One region of the Microbacterium sp. MRS-1 genome, then DNA from elsewhere that is predicted to be linked to it. Evidence: predicted binding sites of a transcription regulator. Region 1 holds the regulator's gene; the other holds the start of a gene.

Region 1 (10,439 bases):
GTCGAGCAGGTGGCCGCCCGGAGGGGGCGGCGGAGTATTCGCGAGTAGCACCGCCGTCCCGCCGTCGACGTGGTCGGGGCTGAACACCCCGCCCGCGGTCGTGACCTCGCCGGTGCGCCCGCCGAGGGACACGCGGATGCGACGGAGGTTCTCGGCGCTGGACGGGGAGGCGCTGAAGTAGTGGTCACTCCCCATCCTGCGAGCGTACCGGAGCCACCGGCCTGTGCGGGAGGCTAGACTGCAAGGCTGACCTGGAAGGAATCCATGACCCACACCACCGAGACCACCGACGCGCACGGCGAGGACACGCCGCTCGATCCGGTGGATCGCGTGCTGGCACGTGCCGAGGGCCGCTCCAGCGCGAACGTCTTCGGTGCCGCCCAGGCGCTGCAGGATGCCGCGACCGTCGCCTATGGCGACACCGACGGCGATCAGTGGGACCGTGAGGAGCGCGCGGCGCTGCGCCGCGTGCCGGGTCTGTCCACGGAACTCGAAGACGTCACGGAGGTCGAGTACCGCCAGCTGCGGCTGGAGAACGTCGTGCTCGTCGGGGTGTACCCCCAGGGCTCGCAGGAAGACGCGGAGAACTCCCTGCGCGAGCTCGCCGCGCTCGCCGAGACCGCCGGCGCGGTCGTGCTCGACGGGGTGCTGCAGCGACGTCCGCACCCCGACCCGGCGACCTACATCGGCCGCGGCAAGGCGGCGGAGTTGCGCGACCTCGTCGCCGCGGTCGGCGCCGACACCGTCATCGCCGACACCGAGCTCGCTCCGAGCCAGCGTCGCGCGCTGGAGGACGTCGTCAAGGTCAAGGTCATCGACCGCACCACCGTCATCCTCGACATCTTCAGCCAGCACGCCAAGAGCCGCGAGGGCAAGGCGCAGGTCGAGCTCGCCCAGCTCGAGTACTTGCTTCCGCGACTGCGCGGATGGGGTGAATCGATGAGCCGTCAGGCCGGTGGCCAGGTCGGCGCCGGAGGCGCCGGCATGGGTTCACGCGGACCGGGCGAGACCAAGATCGAGCTCGACCGCCGGCGCATCCGCACGAAGATGGCGCAGCTGCGCAGGCAGCTGCGCGACTTCGCGCCCGCCCGCGAGGCCAAGCGCAGCGAACGCAAGCGCAACACGATCCCGTCCGTCGCGATCGCCGGCTACACCAACGCCGGCAAGTCGAGCCTGCTCAACCGGCTCACGAGCGCCGGCGTGCTCGTGGAGAACGCGCTGTTCGCGACGCTGGACGCGACGGTGCGCCGTGCCCAAGCGGCCGACGGGCGCGTCTACACCCTGACCGACACGGTCGGCTTCGTGCGGAACCTGCCGCACCAGCTCGTCGAGGCGTTCCGCTCCACGCTGGAAGAGGTGGGCGACGCCGACGTGCTGGTACACGTCGTGGACGGCTCCCATCCCGACCCCGCGGCGCAGCTCGCGACCGTACGCGATGTGATGGGCGACGTGGGTGCGCGCTCGACGCGCGAGATCGTCGTCTTCAACAAGGCGGACCTCGTCGACGACGACGCGCGGCTGGTGCTGCGCGGTCTCGAGCCGAGCGCGCTGTTCGTGTCGTCGCGGACGGGGGAGGGCATCGATCAGCTGCGCACCGTCATCGAGGACGCCCTGCCGCTGCCGGCGGTCGAGGTGCGCGCACTCGTGCCGTATGAGCGTGGAGACCTCATCAACGCGGTGCACGAGTCGGGGCACATCGTCTCGACGGCCCACGAGGAGGGCGGTACCGCCGTGCACGCGCACGTCTCGGAGCGGCTCGCGGCGGAGCTCGCGCCCTACGCGCTCTGACGCACGCCTAGCCTGCCGTCAGCTCTATCGCCGGCACGCCGGGCGTCGGAAAGCCGAACACCTGGCCGAGGAAAGCGAGCTCGCTCTCCAGCGCGTGCACGACTGCCTCAGCGCCGCGGAACCCGTGTCCCTCGCCCTCGTAGAGCACGTAGGCGTGCGGGATGCCGCGCGCGGCGAGAGCGTCGCGGATCGCTTCGGCCTGCGACGGAGGCACGACCGCGTCATCCGCACCCTGCAGCAGCAGCACGGGCACGCGGAACCCGTCGATATGCGTCAACGGGGAGCGCTCGATATAGAGCTCCTCGGCCTCCGGCAGGGGCCCGATGAGTCCGTCGAGATACCGTGACTCGAAATCGTGCGTATCGGCGGCCAGGGTTCGGGCGTCGCCGACGCCGTAGCGGGAGATGCCCGCGCGGAACACATCGGTGCGCGCGAGCGCCGCGAGCACCGTCCAGCCGCCTGCCGATCCGCCCTTGATCGCCAGGCGGCCGCCATCGGCGGCGCCGGTGGCGGCAAGGCCGGAGGCGGCTGCCGCGACGTCCGCCACGTCGACGACGCCCCATTGTCCGCGCAGACGCTCCCGGTACGCGCGGCCGTATCCGGTCGAGCCGCCGTAGTTCACCTCCAGTACTCCGATGCCGCGACTCGTGAAGAACAGCGTCTTCGCATCGGCGACGCCGCCCTCGTGGCCGGTCGGTCCGCCGTGCACCAGCACGAGATAGGGCGGGCGCTCTGCATCGGATGCCGCGACACGCGGATGGTGAGGGGGGTGCACGAATGCGTGCACCGTCCCCGTCGGACCCTCCAAGGAGAACGGGCGCGTCTCGGGAAGCCACGCATCGAGATCCTCACCCGCGATCTCCGCACGGTGTCCGACGATGAGGTCGACGTGCACCGTCGCCCCCTCCGCATCGAACTCCACCAGCCAGATGCCGCTCACGCCCGGTGCCATGCCGGAGACCAGCGCCCGGCGGCCGACGACCGCCTCGACGGCGAGGGATGCGGTGGCGGGGATGTCGATCACGGTCTCGGTGCCCGCGGCATCCCGCCAGACGAGCTCATCCGAGCCGTTGGTGCGGACAGCGATCACCCCGCCGTCGGACGTCACACCGAACCAGCGGCTGCCGAGTGACCACAGCGGGCCCCCCGTGTCCGCATCGGCCGGGGCGAGAGGCGCCCGCGGCAGGTCGGCATCCAGGCGTAGGCTCCAGAGGTTCCACCGACCCGTCGCATCGTCCAGGTACAGCAGGTCGTCCTCGTCGGTCCATTCGGGCTGGAGCGCTGCCGTGCTGCCGTCGGTCACGTCGGTCCACTCGACCACGGCGCCGTCCTCGAGACGACCGATACGCAGGGTCGTGCGGTCCCACGGCATGTCGGGATGATTCCAGGCCACCCACGCGAGCCGGTCCCCGCGCGGGGACAGCGCGGGCTGAGCCACGAAATCGCTGCCCGCGACGAGGTCGTTTGCTCCCGCACCGTCGAGGTCGATGCGCACGATCGCTCGCTCGCGGCCGCCGCGCTCGCGGATGCCGAGCAGCATCCCGCCGGTCGCGCGAAGTCCGCCGTAGCGGACATCCGCATCGTCCGTCAGGGGACGAGGGTCCGAGCCGGGCTCCTGCACCCACACCTGCTGGTCGCGGCGTTCGACGAAGAACAGCCGACCGGCATCGTCGACCGCCCACGACCCGCCGCCGTACTCGTGGACGCCGGATCGGGCGTTCCACGGCGCCGGCAGGACGAGGTGCACCGTGCCGGTCGCATCGCGCCGGAACACGGCCGTGCGGCCGGCCTCTTCGGCCACCGACTGCGCCCACCACACCTCGTCGCCCACGAGCGCAGCGCCGTCGACCCGGGGAGAAGCCGAAGAAGCCCACGCGGCGGTGAACGGGGAGGGCCAGGATCCATAAGGGTGCACATCGACCATGGCTGCCACGCTACGCGTGTGCGACCTGCCACGTCGGCAGGCACGTGCCGTCACACGCGGGTGAGGGCACCGCAGTGGCTCTAAAGTGGGGCATCGAGGCCGGGGCCGACCGGCCGCACGACCCCGACCCGAGAGGGAACCGAGCGAAGATGGCCCACGAACCTCGCGTCGGCGCTCCGGCGGCCGCCGTCACGGCCTCGCCGCGGGTACCGTTCTCGTTCGAGATCTACCCTCCGCGCACCCCCGAGCAGCTGCCTGCTCTCTACGAGACCATTCGCGTGCTCGCCGCCGCCGGTCCGCGCTTCATCTCCGTGACGTTCGGAGCGGGCGGCTCGACGACCGACCGCTCGCTCACCGTGCTGACGCACATCCTCCGCGAGACGACCGTTCCGCCCGTCGCGCACGTGACCTGTGTCGGCAGCAGCTACGCCGAAGCCACGACGGTCATCCGCGACTTCCTCGATGCCGGCATCACCCGCTTCCTGGCGCTGCGGGGCGACCCGCCCGTCGGCATCGGCGAGGACGACATCGTGTTCGGCGATCTGGAGTCGGCCGCTCAGCTCGTGCAGCTGATCGGCCGGGTGCAGGCGGAGCGCTCGCCGTATCGGGAGCGGGAGATCCCGGGCGTTCCGGGAGCGGTTCGGGTCATCGACGGCGACCGCGTCCAGATCGCCGTCGCGGCGTTCCCGAACGGTCACCCGCGTTCGCGTCACCGCTACGAGGACATCGACGCACTTCTCGCCAAGCAGGCCGCCGGGGCGACGTCCGCCCTGACACAGCTCTTCTTCCACGCCGACGAGTACCTCGACTTCGTCGAGCGCGCCCGTGCGGCCGGGGTCGTCATCCCGATCGTGCCCGGGATCATGCCCATCACCTCTCCGGGGCGACTGCGCCGAGTGCTCGAGCTCACCGGAGATGCGCGCCCCGACGCTCTCGCCGCGGCGCTCGAGTCGGCTCCGGATGCCGCCGCGCAGCGCGCCGTCGGCCTCGCCCATGCCGCCGACCTCGCGCGGTCCGTTGTCGCCGGCGGCGCCGACGGCATCCACCTCTACGCCTTCAACAACCACGACACCGTTCTGGGCGTGCTGCGCGCCGCAGAGCTGATCTCCGAAGCGAGCCCCTGACGCCGTCCGCTCAGTCGGAGGACTCGTCCGCCGCCGCGCGGCGAAGACCCCAACGACTCCACGCGCGGCGAAGAGCCGCCGCGCGCACGGACTGACCGGCGAGCCACGCGCCGGCGGCGACGGCGAGAGCGATCGCCAGAGCTGCGCCGGTCGCGCCGACCGCCGCCGCCAGCAGCTGGTCGAAGACGGCGGCGGCCGCGGCCGGCGTCAGCGCCGTCCCGGCTGCGGCGGACGACACCGCCGCCCGCCCCGCGGCAGCCGCGATCAGCAGCGCCCCGAGGCACGCCGCCGCCGCGAGTGCGGCCCGCCGCGAGTGCGTTCAGGCGTCGCCGCGCGAGCGCGATCCCGCTGAGGAACAGGATGACGGTAGCGACCGGCATCCACCATCCCACCGTCACGCCGAGCGCATATCCCGTTCGAACGGCGGCGAGGGTGTCTCCGGAGCCGATGACCACGACGTGATCGACGGAGGGGATGAGCGTCGCCCACGCCACGCCCTGCGCGCTCAGACGTTCCTTCACGCCCGCCACCACGGCGCCGACCTGGATGCCGAGTCCGGCCTCGGTCTGCACCACGACGCCGGCGCCATCGGAGGTCGCGGCGAGCGTGAGCGCGCGATGAGACTGCCGGAGAAGCTGTTCCCACAGCGACCCGAAGCCGTCTGAGCGGATCGCGTCGGCGATCGTGTCGTGCACGAGAGTCTGCACGGCGGCGGCGGCAGGCGCTTGCAGTCGCCGCAATGCGTCCGCGGCCCGGTCGCCGACGCCCAGCCCGATGATGCCGTCGACGATCGAGCCGGTGAGGGCGTCGGCGTCGAGCCTCGCGTCCACCGCGTCGGCGGATGCCGCGATCAGCGCGTCCTGCACGGTGGTCGAACGGGCCAGCGGCACAAGCGTCGCGGTGAACGCGTCTTCGTCGACCAGCTGCACCCGCGCCCAGACGCTCAGGATGGACAACGGGAGGCAGACGACGGCCAGGACGATCGCGACGGCCGATGCGAGGGCGCGCGCCCGCGACATGATCAGATCGCGCGCAGGACGGCCACGACGCGACCGAGGACCACCGCGTCGTCGCCGAGGATGGGCTCGAAGGAGGAGTTGCGGGGGAGCAGCCACGTGTGGCCGTCCCGCTGCCGGAAGGTCTTCACCGTCGCTTCGCCGTCGAGCATCGCCGCGACGATGTCGCCGTTGTCCGCGGTCGGCTGCGATCTCACGACGACCCAGTCGCCATCGCAGATGGCGGCGTCGATCATCGACTCGCCGCTGACCTTGAGCATGAACAGGTCGCCCTTGCCGACGAGCTGGCGGGGGAGGGGGAAGATCTCCTCGACCTGCTGGTCTGCCGTGATCGGCACGCCCGCCGCGATGCGCCCCACCAGAGGGACCAGCGCCGCATCGCCCACGGCCGGAGCGAGGTCGGCGGGATTCTCGGCGGCGGCACCCGGCAGGTCGATGAGAACCTCCATCGCGCGCGTCTTGCCGGCGTCGCGGCGGAGGTAGCCGCTCAGCTCCAGCTGGTTGAGCTGATGGGTGACGCTGGACAGCGACTTCAGGCCCACGGCGTCGCCGATCTCGCGCATGCTCGGCGGGTAGCCGTGGCGCGCGATGGAGGTCTGGATCACCTCGAGGATCTTCAGCTGCTTGTCGCTGAGGCTCTTCCGCCTGCGTGTCTGAGGCTTCTCGGCCATGTCGCGCGCTCCTTCGATCGCGTCCCCGGAAGGCAGAGCCTTCGAATGTCGGAGGTTGGTGATGGGGTCGTCTTGTCGAAACCGTATCCGGTTTTCGCACGGTCGGACGGCACGCGTGCGCGTGTCGGATTCGATTCATCTGCGAGAACCGTATCGCTTGACACTCGAACACTATCGAAGATAGATTCGGAACAGAGATTCGCATCCGGCTCTCCCGGCCGAGAGGCGGATGCGAATCTCGACTCGAATCTTCGAGGTGACGCTCTCACCCCCGACGCCGCGGCGCGGGACACGTCTCAAGGAGGAACCCATGACCACGATCGACATCCTCGGCGCCTCGCCCCGCGGCCGTGTCATCGCGGCGGCCCCCGCCACCCGTCTGCGCCTGACGGTTCGTGGTCGCCGGGTGCTCGCCTTCCTCGCCTCGATCCCCGTCATCGTCGCGCTCGGTATCGGCATCGTGTCCGGCGGCGGCGCGCTGGCCTCCAATGAGGGATCCTCGGGAGTCACGTTCACCCACGTCACGGTTCAGCCGGGCGACACGCTCTGGTCGATCGCACGCGCGGTCGCACCTGACGTCGACCCGCGCGACGCCGTCGACGCGATCGTTCGACTCAACGCCTTGGACTCGGGCAGCCTCGATGCCGGACAGAGCATCGCGATCCCGGCCGAGTACTCCGCCGGCCACTGATCAGCCTCGTCCGCTCAACACGGCGACCTCTACGATGGTGAGGGTGAGCGTTCGACTCGATGACCTTCCCCTCAGAGACGACCTGCGCGGCCTGACGCCCTACGGCGCTCCCCAGGCTCCGCTGCCCGTCGCGCTGAACGTCAACGAAAACACGCATCCGGTGCCCGAAGCGGTCGCGGACGACATCCTCGACAGCATCGCCCGTGCGCTCCGGGAGGTGAACCGCTATCCGGATCGCGAGTTCACCGCCGTGCGGGAGGGCTTCGCGGAGTACCTGGGTCATGGCCTGTCGGCCGCGCAGATCTGGGCGGCGAACGGATCGAATGAGGTTTTGCAGCACCTTCTGCAAGCGTTCGCCGGCCCCGGTCGGACGGCCTTCGGTTTCGCACCGACTTACTCGATGTACCCGCTGCTCACTCGTGCCACTGGCGCGACGTACGTGAGCGGGACGCGCGGCGTCGACTACACACTCGCCCCCGAAGACGCGGCCGCTCAGGTCGACCGGGGGCAGCCGGATGTCGTCTTCCTGTGCGCGCCGAACAACCCGACCGGAACGCCACTCGGACTCGATGTGATCGAGGCCGTCTATGACGCCGCACCCGGCATCGTGATCGTCGACGAGGCCTACCAGGAGTTCGCGCCCCGCGATTCCCGGTCGGCGCTGACGCTGCTGCCCGATCGGCCGCGGCTGGTCGTTTCTCGCACGATGAGCAAGGCCTTCGCGTTCGCCGGCGCTCGCGTCGGCTACCTCGCGGCCGACCCCGCCGTCATCGATGCCCTGCGTCTGGTGCGGCTGCCCTACCACCTCAGTGCGCTGACGCAGGCGGCGGCATCGGCCGCGCTGCGTCACGCACCGGCGATGCTCGCGATGGTCGACGAGATCGTCGCTCAGCGCGACCGTATCTCCGCGACACTCGACGCGCTGGGCTACCGCCCCTTCGAGAGCTGGACGAACTTCGTGCTCTTCTCCGGTGTGGAAGATCCTGCGGCGACGTGGCAGGGGCTCTACGAACGCGGCGTTCTGATCCGCGACGTCGGCATCGCCCACAGTCTGCGTGTCACGGCGGGCACCGCGGAGGAGTCGACGGTGTTCCTCGATGCGCTCGCCTCCCTCGGTCCGGGCGGTGCCGGCGCGCACTGACGGTGATCGCGGGGGTAACACGCCGGGCCGGCGCGCGCGCTCTCGGTAGACTCGGCTCATGAGCACCCCGGCCCTCCGCACGGCATCCCTGCGACGCGCGACCAGCGAGTCCACGGTCGAACTCGACCTCGACCTCGACGGCACCGGGCGCAGCAGCATCGACACCACGGTGCCGTTCTTCGACCACCTGCTCACGGCCTTCGCAAAGCACTCGCTCACCGATCTCACCGTGCGCGCCTCGGGAGACACCGACATCGATGCACACCACACCGTCGAAGACACCGCGATCGTCCTGGGGCAGGCGATCCGCCAGGCGCTCGGCGACAAGAGCGGCATCTCGCGCTACGGAGACGCGCTCGTTCCCCTGGACGAGGCGCTGGCCCAGGCTGTGGTCGACATCAGTGGGCGCCCCTATCTCGTCCACACCGGGGAGCCGGTCGGGTTCGAGCACCACCTCATCGGCGGCCACTTCACCGGTTCACTCGTCCGCCACACCTTCGAAGCGCTCGCTTTCAATGCTGGTCTGACGATGCACGTCACGGTGCTCGGCGGACGGGACCCGCATCACGTCGCCGAGGCCGAGTACAAAGCGTTCGCGCGGGCCCTCCGACAGGCGAAGGCGCTCGACCCCCTGGTCCACGGCATCCCCAGTACGAAGGGCGCCCTATGACCGACGCCACCGCAGGGCTCGAGGCCGGTACCCGCATCGAGGAGCGGCCTCTCGTGGCTGTGCTCGACTACGGGTCGGGCAATGTCCACTCCGCGGTGAAGGCTCTCGTCGCCGCGGGTGCCGATGCGCGGCTCACGGCCGATCGTGGTCTGATCCACGACGCCGCAGGTCTGGTCGTCCCCGGCGTCGGAGCCTTCCGGGCCGTGATGGAGTCCCTGCGCGCCACGCGCGGCGACGAGATCATCGAACGTCGTCTCGCCGGAGGTCTGCCGGTGCTGGGCATCTGTGTCGGCATGCAGGTGATGTTCGAGCACGGTGTGGAACGCGGTGACGACACCGAGGGGCTCGGCGAGTGGCCCGGGGCGGTCACCGAACTCGACGCGCCGGTGCTCCCGCACATGGGCTGGAACACGGTGCGGGTGGGCGAAGGCTCGACTCTTTTTCGTGGCCTGGAGCACGAACGGTTCTACTTCGTGCACTCCTACGCCGCGCAGCACTGGTCGCTCGAGGTCACGCGGCCGTTCCGCCAACCCGCCCTCACCTGGTGCGACTACGGCACGCCGTTCCTCGCCGCCGTCGAGAACGGGCCGCTGTCGGCGACGCAGTTCCATCCCGAGAAGAGCGGCGAGGCCGGCATCCGGCTTCTCGCGAACTGGATCTCCTCGCTGCCGCAGGACCTCACCCGCACCCGGTAGTAGTCTCTCTGCTTGTGTGTCCTCGTGTCCGCGCATGGCGGGCACTGAACCCTTCCTGGAGCCATGAACGATTTCGCGTCGACCCCCGAACTGATCCTCCTGCCCGCCGTCGACGTCGCCGACGGCAAGGCGGTACGTCTGACGCAGGGTGAGGCCGGCACCGAGACCAGCTACGGCGATCCCGTCGACGCGGCGTTGGCCTGGGCGCGCGACGGCGCCCAGTGGATCCACCTCGTGGATCTGGATGCCGCCTTCGGGCGCGGCAACAACTCCGCCGTGCTGCGCAAGGTCATCAAGCAGCTCAAGGGCGTGCAGGTGGAGCTGTCCGGAGGAATCCGCGACGATGCGACCTTGGAGGCCGCCCTCGAGTCGGGGGCGAGCCGCATCAACCTGGGCACCGCGGCGCTGGAGAACCCCGAGTGGGCGGCGGATGTGATCGGCCGCTACGGCGACGCGATCGCGGTCGGACTCGATGTGCGTGGAACCACGCTCGCTGCGCGCGGGTGGACGCGCGACGGCGGCGACCTCTGGCAGGTGCTCCAGCGCCTCGAAGACGCCGGGTGCAGCCGTTACGTCGTCACCGACGTCACCAAGGACGGCACGCTGAAGGGCCCGAACCTCGAGCTGCTGCGCGAGGTCACCACCCGCACCGTCAAGCCGGTCGTCGCCTCGGGGGGCATCTCGAACCTCGACGACATCGCGGCCCTGCGCGAGCTCGT
Region 2 (10,439 bases), on a different contig from region 1:
AGATCGATGTCCACAGGTGCCTCCCTATTCAGCTCTCGACGCGAGGTCACCCTCGGTCACCCGGCCGATTTTACCCGATGGCCTCCGCTGGCGGACTCCGCGGCCGTGCATACTGACGGAATGGATGCCGCAGACCCCCCACCCGCACACGTGATTGCAGAGCCGCGGCGCGCGGATCCCGGTTTGATCGGCCTGCTCGGGTTCGTGATCGCGACCCTCACCGCTCAGCTGGCGCATCTGGGTGTGCAGAACGAGAGCGCGGTGTTCTGGGTGGGCGCGGTGTTCGGGGGCCTCGTCCAGGTGATCGCGGGGATGCTCTCCTACTTCGTCGGCGACGACTTCCACTTCGTCGTCTACAACGCCTTCGGGTGGTACTGGATCTGCATGCCCGGATTCCTCCTCGGCGGAGAGCTCGGCTTCTTCGAGGTGTCGGGCCCGGCGCGCCCGTTGTTCTCGATGATGTTCGCGGTGCTCGCGCTCGGATTCATGTTCGCCGGCGCCACCCACAACTCGGCGCTACCGCTGACCCTGCTGCTCGTGGCGGCGGGGCTGGCACTGGAAGCGGTCGCCGCCTTTGCCGGCGCGGCGACGCTGGGCACCGTCGGAGCATGGCTGCTGATCGGCGCGTCGGCGCTGGCGTTCTACATGCTCGTGGACAAGTTCGCCTGGCGCACGATGGGCCGCCACATCGTCCCCCTCGGGCCGCCGTGGATCCGCCGGGGCGACGTGCCCGCCGAACACCCGTGAACGACGCCCGCCGCGCGGCTGCCGCGACGCGGCGCCACCCGCTGGTGCAGGCACTCGCGCGGGCCGGCTTCGCCGCCAACGGCCTCGTCCATGCGTTGATCGGCACCCTGGTCGTCGCCATCGCGGCCGGCGGTCGGGGCGAGGCCGATCAGGTCGGCGCGCTCCGGACGGTCGCCGCGGTACCGTGGGGCGCCGTTCTGGTGTGGGCGATCGCGATCGGCCTCTGGGGCCTGGCGCTGTGGCATCTGGCCGCGGGCATCACGTCTCGGGGCGACGGGCGCTGGGGGCGGCGGGCCTCGGAGTGGAGCCAGGGCATCGTCTTCGCCGCCGTCGGCACGCTCGCCGCCTCGATCGCCCTGGGCGCGGCGCCCGATGCCGATGGGAGCGCGCGGGCGGCCAGTCGCGGCATCCTCGCGATGACGGGTGGGCCATTCGTCCTGGCCGCCGTCGGAGTGGGCATCGCGGTGGCCGGTGTGGTCTTCGTCGTGATGGGCGTGCGTCGCTCGTTCGAAAAGCGCATGTCCATCCCGCGATCCGCGCTCGGCACGCTGGTCCGCTCGCTGGGGGTCGCGGGCTTCATCGCCAAGGGGGCCGCGCTCGGCATCCTCGGCGTCCTGCTGCTCGTGGCCGCCGCCCACGCGGATGCCGCACGCGCGGGCGGCCTGGACAGCGCCGTCGACGGACTGCTCACACTGCCGGCCGGGCGCGCCATCGCCGTGGCCCTCGGGATCGGGCTGGTGGCCTACGGCGTCTTCTGCGGCTTTCGGGCGCGCTACGCGCGGCTCTGAGGCCTGCGGGACGGGCTGTCAAGGCCCTGGGGCGGCCGTGGGCGGGCGGGCAGGCTCGGGGCATGAGCGAAATCACTGGAACGGAGGCCCGCGACCGCGTGAAGGCACTCGTCGAGGACATCGACATCACCATGCTCACCACCGTGGATGCCGCGGGACGCCTCGTCAGCCGGCCGATGAGCACGCGCGAGATGGACGAGAACGGCGACATCTGGTTCTTCACGTCCGACGAGACGAAGAAGGCGGAGGAGGTCGAGGCCGACCGCGACGTCAACCTGGCGTACTGCGACGCCAAGGGCATGCGCTACGTGTCGGTGGCCGGCCGAGCCGCCCTCGTGCACGACCGCGCCCGCATGGAGCAGTTGTGGTCGCCGTCGGTGGACATCTGGTTCGAGGATGGACTCGACACGCCCGACATCGCACTGCTGAAAGTCACACCGGTCGAGACGGAGTTCTGGGAACCCGCCCACGGCAGGCTCGTCATGGCGGCCGGCATGCTCAAGGCTCTGGTCACTCGCGACGCCCCCGACGACACGATGAACCACGGCAAGCTGATGTGCTGAGGACCGCATCGGGCCGGCTCCCGTCGGCCTGATCAGGCGGGACGCGCTTCGGCAGGCGCGCTCGGCAGGGCGTTGACGGCGCGGATCAGGTGATGCAGATCACCGACGCGGCGCTGTGCGAACGTCATGACGAGGCGCGGTGCCGCGAGGTCGTCCTCGTCCTCGCGCTCTGCTTTCAGCGGGCCGCGGCGCTCGATCGCACCGTCGGCGAGCAGATCCGCGAACCTGTCGTTGAGTGCCGACACCTCGGCATCCGTCGGTTCGGAGCGCAGCCGCAGCACGAGGCGTCGCCCGACCCATCGCAACGAGACGTAATTGCGATAGAAGCCCGTGATCTCCTCGACGGCGGCATCGACCGAGTCCGTCATCACGACGCGATCGAGATCGTCGGCGGAGATCACGCCGTCGGGAATGAGCTGTTCATCGGCGAAGCGGCGCAGCCCCGCCCAGAAGGCGCCTCCCGGGCGATCGAGCAGCACGATCGGCGTGGGAACGGCTTTTCCCGTCTGCTGCAGCGTCAGCAGCTCGAACATCTCGTCGAGCGTGCCGAAGCCTCCCGGCAAGCAGACGAAGCCACTGGATTCCTTCACGAGCATGAGCTTGCGGGTGAAGAAGTACTTCATCGCGACGTTGCGCTCGTGCGCGGCGATGATCGCGTTCGGTTTCTCCTCGAACGGCAGGCGGATCGAGACGCCGAGAGAGTGTGTGGGTCCGGCGCCCTCGGCGGCGGCTTGCATGATTCCCGGGCCTGCTCCGGTCACGGTCATCCAGCCGCGAGCGGCGAGGGCTGCAGTCAGTTCCACCGTGAGCCGGTACAACGGCGAGTCCGGGGCCGTGCGCGCCGAGCCGAACACCGTCACCTTCGGGACACCTCGAAACGGCGCGAACAGTTGGAACGCGGCGCGCATCTCGGTGAGAGCAGCCGATGTGATCTTGAGGTCGAGGCGATCGGCGCGGTCGAGACCCATGCCGACGCCCGTCGCGAGGATGCGTGCGATGAGATCTGCATCCTCGACGACGCCGGCCTCGTCCAGCAGGCGTCGGATGCCGTCGGTCACCGCGGGAGGGAGCGTGGAGCGTTCTGCCATGTCCCCACCCTCGCATCCTCGACGGTCATCGGGTGAACGATCACCGAACGCGGGTCTCTTTCCCCGCCACCGTCAGCCGCGGACTCACCGGCGCGGAAGCCGCGGCGACCTGCAGGCCGACGCGCACGCTCTGACCGGCGGCGAGCGCGCCGGCCCAGTCCTTTCCGGTACAGGCGATGGAGCCGGAGGCGACCGTACACGACATGCCCCAGGCGTTGACCACCTGCGTCGCTCCCGGGCTGGACCAGGAGATCGTCCAACCGGCGACCGCGCGAGAAGCGCTGACGGAGAACTCCGCCACATAGCCGTCCTGCCACGCGCTCTGCAGCATCCAGGTGGCGGAAACCGGTGCGGAGCCCGGGGACGGGAGGGACGTGGGCGTGGGCGACGACGTGGGCGTGGGCGACGGCGTAGGCGTGGGCGTGGGCGACGGCGTAGGCGTGGGCGTGGGCGACGTCCTGGGCGTGGGCGACGACGTAGGCGTGGGCGACGACGTAGGCGTGGGCGACGGTGTCCGGGTGGCGGACGCGGTCGGCGATGGCATCGGGGTGGCGGAACCTCCGGCGAGCAGCGGCGCGAGCGCGGCGAGCTTGGCCGTCTGCGTCGTCTTCCAGTCGTCGGCGACCAGCCCGCCGGTGTCGCCGCTGTTCGGGTTGAACGACCAGTAGCCGAAGCTCAGGCCGTTCGTCCCCAGGTAGGACACCAGAGCCCTCAACCATTGGGCGTCACTCGTCGTCTCGAGCTTCGTGCCGAACTCCCCGACGAAGATCGGCGCGGAGCCGGTGCGGGCCAGATATCCCCAGTTCGCGTCCCAGACCGACGGCAGGTTGGCGGGGTAGTTCGGCGCCGAGAACCACGACTGCCCGTACACCGAGGCGGGATACTCGTGCGGCGAATAGACGACCCGGTTCGATGTCGCGAGCACCACGGGCTTGGCGCCGGCATCCTTCAGGCCGCCTCCCCACCAGGTCGTGCTGGCATCGTTCTGGCGTTCCACGCCTTCGACGATGATCAGCAGTCGGGGGTTGGCGGCGAGCACGGCATTGCCGGCGCGCGTCGCCGCCGCCCACCAGTCGCGGGAGGTATCGCCGCACCCCCAGCAGGCGGAACCGTGCGGCTCGTTGTGGAGGTCGGCGCCGACCACCGTCGGGTCATCGCGGTAGCGGTTCGCGAGCATGACCCAGTCGTCGATCCAGCGCTTCTCGCTGTAGGTCGAGGTGTACCAGAGCTCGGACTGGCCCGACGACTCGATGCGGTGACGGTCGAGGATGACGCGCAGCCCGTGGGCGCGCGCCTTGGCGATGACCGCATCCATCAGCTGCAACGGCGTCAGCGCGACCAGGTCGGGATTGCGCGAGGCGTCGATGGACGATGTCGTGGATGCCGCGAGGCACTGGTTCGAGTACGGCAGTCGCACCGTGTTGAACCCCATGGCCGCGATCTGCGCGAGGCCCTCGTCGAGGGTGATCGACCACAGCCCGTGCGGCGCGCAGTTGGGAGTCTCCAGCCCGAACCAGTTCGCCGCCTTGATGGTGACGGTGCTTCCGTCCGCGGCGACGATGCGCGAGCCCGAGGTGTGCCACCACCCGTCCGCAGCGGCGTGCGCCGACAGCGGGGCCACGGCGCCGACGGCCAGCACCGCGCTGACGGCGAGCGCCGCGATGCTCATGAGGCGGCGGATGCCGAGGGGACGACGACGATCGCGCATGCGCATTCCTTTCGATGCCAACTGCGGGGGTGGTCGGCGTCTCGCGACAGGTGGCATCGTCGACGATCTCGCCGCCCCCAGAGTAGCGACCCGGCGCTCGCCGCGTCGCCGCTGGTCCCCAAACGCTTGCTCGACCATGGCCCAACACGCTTCCCATATTAGAACATATGTTCTATACTCGGATCATGAACATCGACACCGACCTCGAGCCGGACCCCGGCTTCTGGGCGGACATCGTGGCGATCGAGTCGTCACTGCCGCCGCGCGATCCCGTCGCGCAGGTCACCGATATCGCCGCGGTGGTCGCCGTCCACACGGCGGAGCAGTACGCCTGCGTCGCCGCCGCGCGAAGCGATGCGATGGCCGCCGCGGCACCGCACGCGTGCACCGACGACATGATCGACCGGTCGCTGCGACTCGAGCTGGCGGCGGCGCTTCGGATCACCGAGTACGCGGCCGGCGATCTGATGGCCCGCGCGACGGCGTTGGTCGAGCGCTACCCGGCGGCATGGGATGCACTTCACGGGGCACGCATCACCGACCAGCACGCACGTTTCCTCGTGGACGTGCTCGACAGCGTCGATCCCGCGATCGGGTCGCGGCTGATCGATGACGCGGTGTCGCTGGCCGAACGCCTCCCCGCGGGAACCTTCCGCCGCCGGCTGCGCGATCTGGCCACCGCGGCGACCGCAGAGACCCTTGCCGACAAGCATGCGCGCGCCGTCGACGAGCGGCGGGTGTCCGTCGCCCCCGCCGGCGACGGCATGTCCCTCCTGACCGCGTATCTGCCGAGCGTCGAGGCCCACGCCATCTTCGACCGCCTCACCCGCATGGGAAAGGCCATCGCGGGCCATCGAACCGGTCGTGGCGGGGCGGTTGCCGCGCTGGCGACCCCCGGCGCCGCGTCCGCAGACGAGGTTCCGCCCGACGAGCGAACGCTCGACCAGGTACGCGCGGACATTCTGGGCGATCTGCTCATCGACGGTCGCTGCGACGGCCACGCTCCGGCTGTGGCGGGCATCCGTCCGACAGTCGTCGTGACAGTGCCGGTGCTGTCGCTGCTCGACGATTCCCACGCGGCGTCCGAGCCGGCCACCGTCGAAGGTGTGGGTCCCGTTCCGATCGACCAGGCACGACGACTCAGCGGCGGCGCCACGAGCTGGCTGCGCGTTCTGACCCACCCCGAGACGGGCGCGGTGCTGTCGGTCGGGCGCCACCGCTACGACCCGCCGCCTGAGTTGCGTCGGCTCGTCAGGTGGCGGGCGGAACGGTGCATGGCTCCGGGCTGCGTCATGCCCGCCTCGCGATGCGACATCGACCACACCGTGGCCTGGTTCGACGGCGGGAACACCTCCGCGGACAATCTCGCACCCCTGTGCGCCGGGCACCACACGGTGAAGCATCACGGCGGCTGGACGGTGGTGCAGCTCCCCGACAGCGGCGGTGTCGTGGAGTGGACGTCGCCGTACGGCCGGCGCTATCTCGTGGAGCCCGAACGACGCATGCCGGTGTTCCGAGCGGCGCAACCCTCAGAGCGCGCAGCGCCGTCGGACGACCGCGCGGCACCGTTCTGACCCGCACACGCCACACGCACGTGTGCGCACGTGCGCCACGCGGGCCGGCTCGCGCGGGCCCCTCGAAGAGCGGTGCGAGCGGTGCGCGCGACGGTCAGCGCGCGGCGAGGCGGGTGACGGCCTCGGCGGCCGAGACGAGCGTGCGTTCGCCGGAGCGACGATCCCAGAGCTCCACCTGGCCCTCGGCGGCGCCCCGGCCGACGATCACGATCTGCGGCACTCCCACGAGCTCGGCGTCGCCGAACTTGACGCCGGGCGAGACCTTCGGTCGATCGTCGTAGAGCACGTCGAGACCGACCGCATCGAGATCCGCCGACAGCTTCTCGGCGAGTTCGAAGGCCGCGGCATCCCGCCCCGTCGCCACGACCTGCACGTCGAACGGCGCGACGGCTGCGGGCCAGATAAGGCCCTTGTCGTCGTTGTTCAGCTCGGCGATGATCGCGAGGATCCGCGTGACGCCGATGCCGTAGGAGCCCATCGTGACGGTGACGAGCTTGCCGTTCTCGTCGAGCACCTTCAGCCCCAGCGCCTCGGCGTACTTGCGCCCCAGCTGGAAGACGTGACCGATCTCCATGCCGCGCGCAAGCTCGACAGGTCCCGAACCATCGGGCGCCGGATCGCCCGGCCGCACCGTTGCGACCTCGACGTAGCCGTCGGCGGCGAAGTCGCGTCCGGCGACGAGCGAGTGCACGTGCTTCTGATCGATGTTCGCACCGGTGATCCAGCGCGTGCCGTCCACGACGCGGGGGTCGAGGACGTAGCGGATGCCGGTGGCCGACTCCTCGCCCAGGATCGCGCCCTGGGGAGACCACGGCCCGATGTACCCCTTGACCAGCAGCGGGTGCTTCTCGAAGTCCTCGGGCGTGGCGGGCTCGACCTCGGCGGGCGCGAACGCCACCTCGACGCGCTTCTCGTCGACGTCGCGATCGCCGGGGAGACCGACGACGACGAGCTCGCGGCTGCCGTCGAGGTGGGTGAGCGCGAGGACGACGTTCTTGAGGGTGTCGGCGGCGGTGTACTCGCCGTCGAGCACGGCGTTGGTGTGCGCCACGAGCGTCTCGATCGTGGGCGTGTTCGGGGAGTCGAAGATCACCGGCTCGCCGAACCCGTCGAACGCGATGGGCTCGGGCGCCAGGGTCTCGAACGCCTCCACGTTGGCCGCGTAGCCGCCGGCCGAGCGCACGAACGTGTCCTCGCCGATCGCCGTCGGGTGCAGGAACTCCTCGCTGCGCGAGCCGCCCATCGCTCCGGCATCCGCCTGGACGATGACGTACTCCAGGCCCAGCCGCTGGAAGATGCGCTCGTAGGCGTCGCGCTGCGCCATGTAGCTGGTGTCGAGCCCGGCGTCGGTGTAGTCGAAGGAGTACGCGTCCTTCATCGTGAACTCGCGGCCGCGCAGGAGTCCCGCGCGCGGACGTGCCTCGTCGCGGTACTTGTCCTGAATCTGGTAGATCGTTAGGGGCAGATCCTTGTACGAGCCGTACAGGTCCTTGACCAGCAGCGTGAACGCCTCTTCGTGCGTCGGGGCGAGCAGGTAATCGGCGCCCTTGCGGTCCTTCAGACGGAAGATGCCGTCGCCGTACTCCTCCCAGCGCCCGGTCGCCTCATAGGGGTCGCGCGGCATCAGTGCCGGGAAGTGCACTTCCTGTGCGCCGGCGGCCGCCATCTCCTCGCGGATGATGTTCTCGATCCGCGACTTGACCCGCAGCCCCAGCGGCAGCCACGCGAAGATTCCCGGTGCCTGGCGGCGGATGTAGCCGGCGCGCACGAGCAGGCGATGGCTCGTGACCTCGGCATCCGAAGGGTCTTCGCGAAGCGTGCGGAGGAAGAAGTTCGACAGACGGGTGACCACGAGCGTCAAGCCTAGTCCGCAGCCACCTCACCCGACCGCCCTACACTGGCCGGGTGCCGCACCGCCGCTCCCGCTTCGTCGCTCGATCTCTGCGCGGTGAACTGGCCGCGTCGCTGTCTGCGCTGCGACATCAGCTCGCTCTGCCGGACGGATACCCCCGTGACGCACTTGCCGAGGCGATGGCCGCCGCGGCACGCGTCTCGACGGATCCGACCGCGACCGGCCTCGCCGATCTCCGCGATGTCGCCTTCCTCACGGTCGACCCGGCCGGATCGACCGACCTCGACCAGGCGCTGCACCTGGAGCGCACCTCGACGGGCGCCGTCCTGCACTACGCGATCGCGGACGTTCCGGCATTCGTGGCACCCGACGGCGCGCTGGATGCCGAGACCCGCCGTCGCGGGCAGACGCTGTACGCGCCGGACGGACGGATCCCCCTGCACCCGGCGGTGATCAGCGAGGACCACGCGTCCCTGCTGCCGGGCGTGGACCGACGCGCGTACGTGTGGCGGTTCGTGCTGGACGAGGGCGCCCGCCCGACGGAGACGACCATCACCCGCGCGATCGTGCGGTCGCGGCGCCAATGGTCCTACTCCGAGGCGCAGGCGGCGATCGACGCCGGCGCTGCCCCCGCCACCCTCGCCGCGCTGCCATGGTTCGGCGCCGCCCGGGCCGAACGGGAGCGCGAGCGCGGGGGCGCGAGCCTGAACCTGCCGGAGACGCGTATCGTCACGGCGGCGGAGGACGACGCCTACGGTCTCGAGCGCGCCGACGGTGTGGCGTTGGAGGATTGGAACGCCGATGTCTCGTTGCTCACCGGCATGGCGGCGGCGCAGATCATGATCGACGGTCGCGTCGGCATCCTGCGGACCATGCCTCCGGCCGCGTCGACCGACGTGGAGGAGTTCCGGTCACAGACGATGGCTTTGGGACTGCCGTGGACCACCGACGTCGCCTACGGCGACTATCTGCGCAGCCTCGACCGTTCGCCCGCCGCTCTCGCTGTTCGCGAATACGCGGCGGGCCTGTTCCGCGGAGCGGGCTACGCGACCTTCGACGGCGAGCTGCCTGAACAGCGATCGCAGGCTGCGATCGGCGCCCCGTACGCTCACACGACTGCTCCCCTGCGACGCGTGGTCGACAGATGGTCGCTGGTGATCTGCCATGCTCTCGTGAACGGTGAAGAGGTTCCCGGGTGGGCGCGCGCATCACTTCCCATCCTCCCCGCGATCATGGCGCGCAGTTCGTCGATCGCCGCCCAGCTCAGCTCCGGGGCGATCGATCGTGTCGAGGCGGCGCTGCTGGCCGGACACGTCGGGGACGAGTTCGACGCACTCGTGCTCAGCAGACGCGGGGACGAGGCACGCATCCAGCTCATGCAACCGGCCGTCGAGGCGCGCGTGGCGCGCGTGGCGGCTGCGCCCGGCACCCTCGTACGTCTGCGGCTGGATGCGGCGTCCGTTGACGAGGGAACCGTCCGGTTCAGCGTCGTCTGACGGCCTCCGCCCGAGACGGATGTGCGACGGGCGTCGCGTCCAACCTGCGATATATTGCATACCGTGCCACTCGCTGCCGTCCCCGTGCCCCGCGCACTTCTTCGCGACGACGTGCACGCGCGCCTGCAGGAGGCGATCGTCGACGGCAGCCTCGCCCCCGGTGAGCAACTGCGCGACGCAGAACTGGCCGAGCGACTCGGCGTCAGTCGCACGCCCGTGCGAGAGGCGCTGCTCGAACTCGCTCAGGCCGGGCTCGTGCAGGCGACTCCCGGCCGGTCCACCGTCGTCGCCCCGATCGACCCCGATGCCCTCCGAGACGCGCAGGCCGTGGTCGGCGCTCTCCATGCACTTGCCGTGCGCACCGCCGTCCCCCGTATGACGACACACGACCTCGACGAGATGCGCGCGGCGAACGCCGCTTTCCGCGACGCCCTGTCGGCCGGCGACATCGACGGCGCCCTCGAGGCGGATGCGCGCTTTCACCGCGTCGCCCTCGAGGTGTGCGCGAATGCGGCAGCCGCGGCCGTCATCGCCCGCTATGAGCCGGTCCTGCGCCGCGTGGAGCGCCTGCGGTTCGCCTCCCACGAAGGCGCGGCCTCCGCCGACCGCCACGACCGCCTGAT

The links. Region 1 encodes LexA, which represses DNA repair genes until DNA is damaged. Its sites were predicted from a motif close to TCGAACANNTGTTCGA; they were not measured.
Region 2: AS96_RS10430 (HNH endonuclease signature motif containing protein) is a predicted target of LexA. The motif match lies at 5,054-5,069, and genes of this name have one in related genera.

Annotation. Positions count from the first base shown of each region.
Region 1 covers NZ_JAUF01000029.1:35,272-45,710, reverse strand. Annotated here, with positions in the region: gene AS96_RS06545 (class I SAM-dependent methyltransferase) at 1-195, opposite strand, end outside; gene hflX (GTPase HflX) at 265-1,788, shown strand; gene AS96_RS06535 (alpha/beta hydrolase family protein) at 1,796-3,712, opposite strand; gene AS96_RS06530 (methylenetetrahydrofolate reductase) at 3,862-4,836, shown strand; gene AS96_RS06525 (hypothetical protein) at 4,761-5,855, opposite strand; gene lexA (transcriptional repressor LexA) at 5,858-6,523, opposite strand; gene AS96_RS06515 (LysM peptidoglycan-binding domain-containing protein) at 6,834-7,214, shown strand; gene AS96_RS06510 (histidinol-phosphate transaminase) at 7,249-8,355, shown strand; gene hisB (imidazoleglycerol-phosphate dehydratase HisB) at 8,414-9,025, shown strand; gene hisH (imidazole glycerol phosphate synthase subunit HisH) at 9,022-9,720, shown strand; gene priA (bifunctional 1-(5-phosphoribosyl)-5-((5-phosphoribosylamino)methylideneamino)imidazole-4-carboxamide isomerase/phosphoribosylanthranilate isomerase PriA) at 9,784-10,439, shown strand, end outside.
Region 2 covers NZ_JAUF01000057.1:25,330-35,768, reverse strand. Annotated here, with positions in the region: gene nusA (transcription termination factor NusA) at 1-14, opposite strand, end outside; gene AS96_RS10455 (acetate uptake transporter family protein) at 121-747, shown strand; gene AS96_RS10450 (DUF1206 domain-containing protein) at 744-1,535, shown strand; gene AS96_RS10445 (pyridoxamine 5'-phosphate oxidase family protein) at 1,598-2,098, shown strand; gene AS96_RS10440 (TIGR00730 family Rossman fold protein) at 2,131-3,186, opposite strand; gene AS96_RS10435 (cellulase family glycosylhydrolase) at 3,227-4,894, opposite strand; gene AS96_RS10430 (HNH endonuclease signature motif containing protein) at 5,080-6,468, shown strand; gene AS96_RS10425 (proline--tRNA ligase) at 6,563-8,320, opposite strand; gene AS96_RS10420 (RNB domain-containing ribonuclease) at 8,374-9,816, shown strand; gene AS96_RS10415 (GntR family transcriptional regulator) at 9,880-10,439, shown strand, end outside.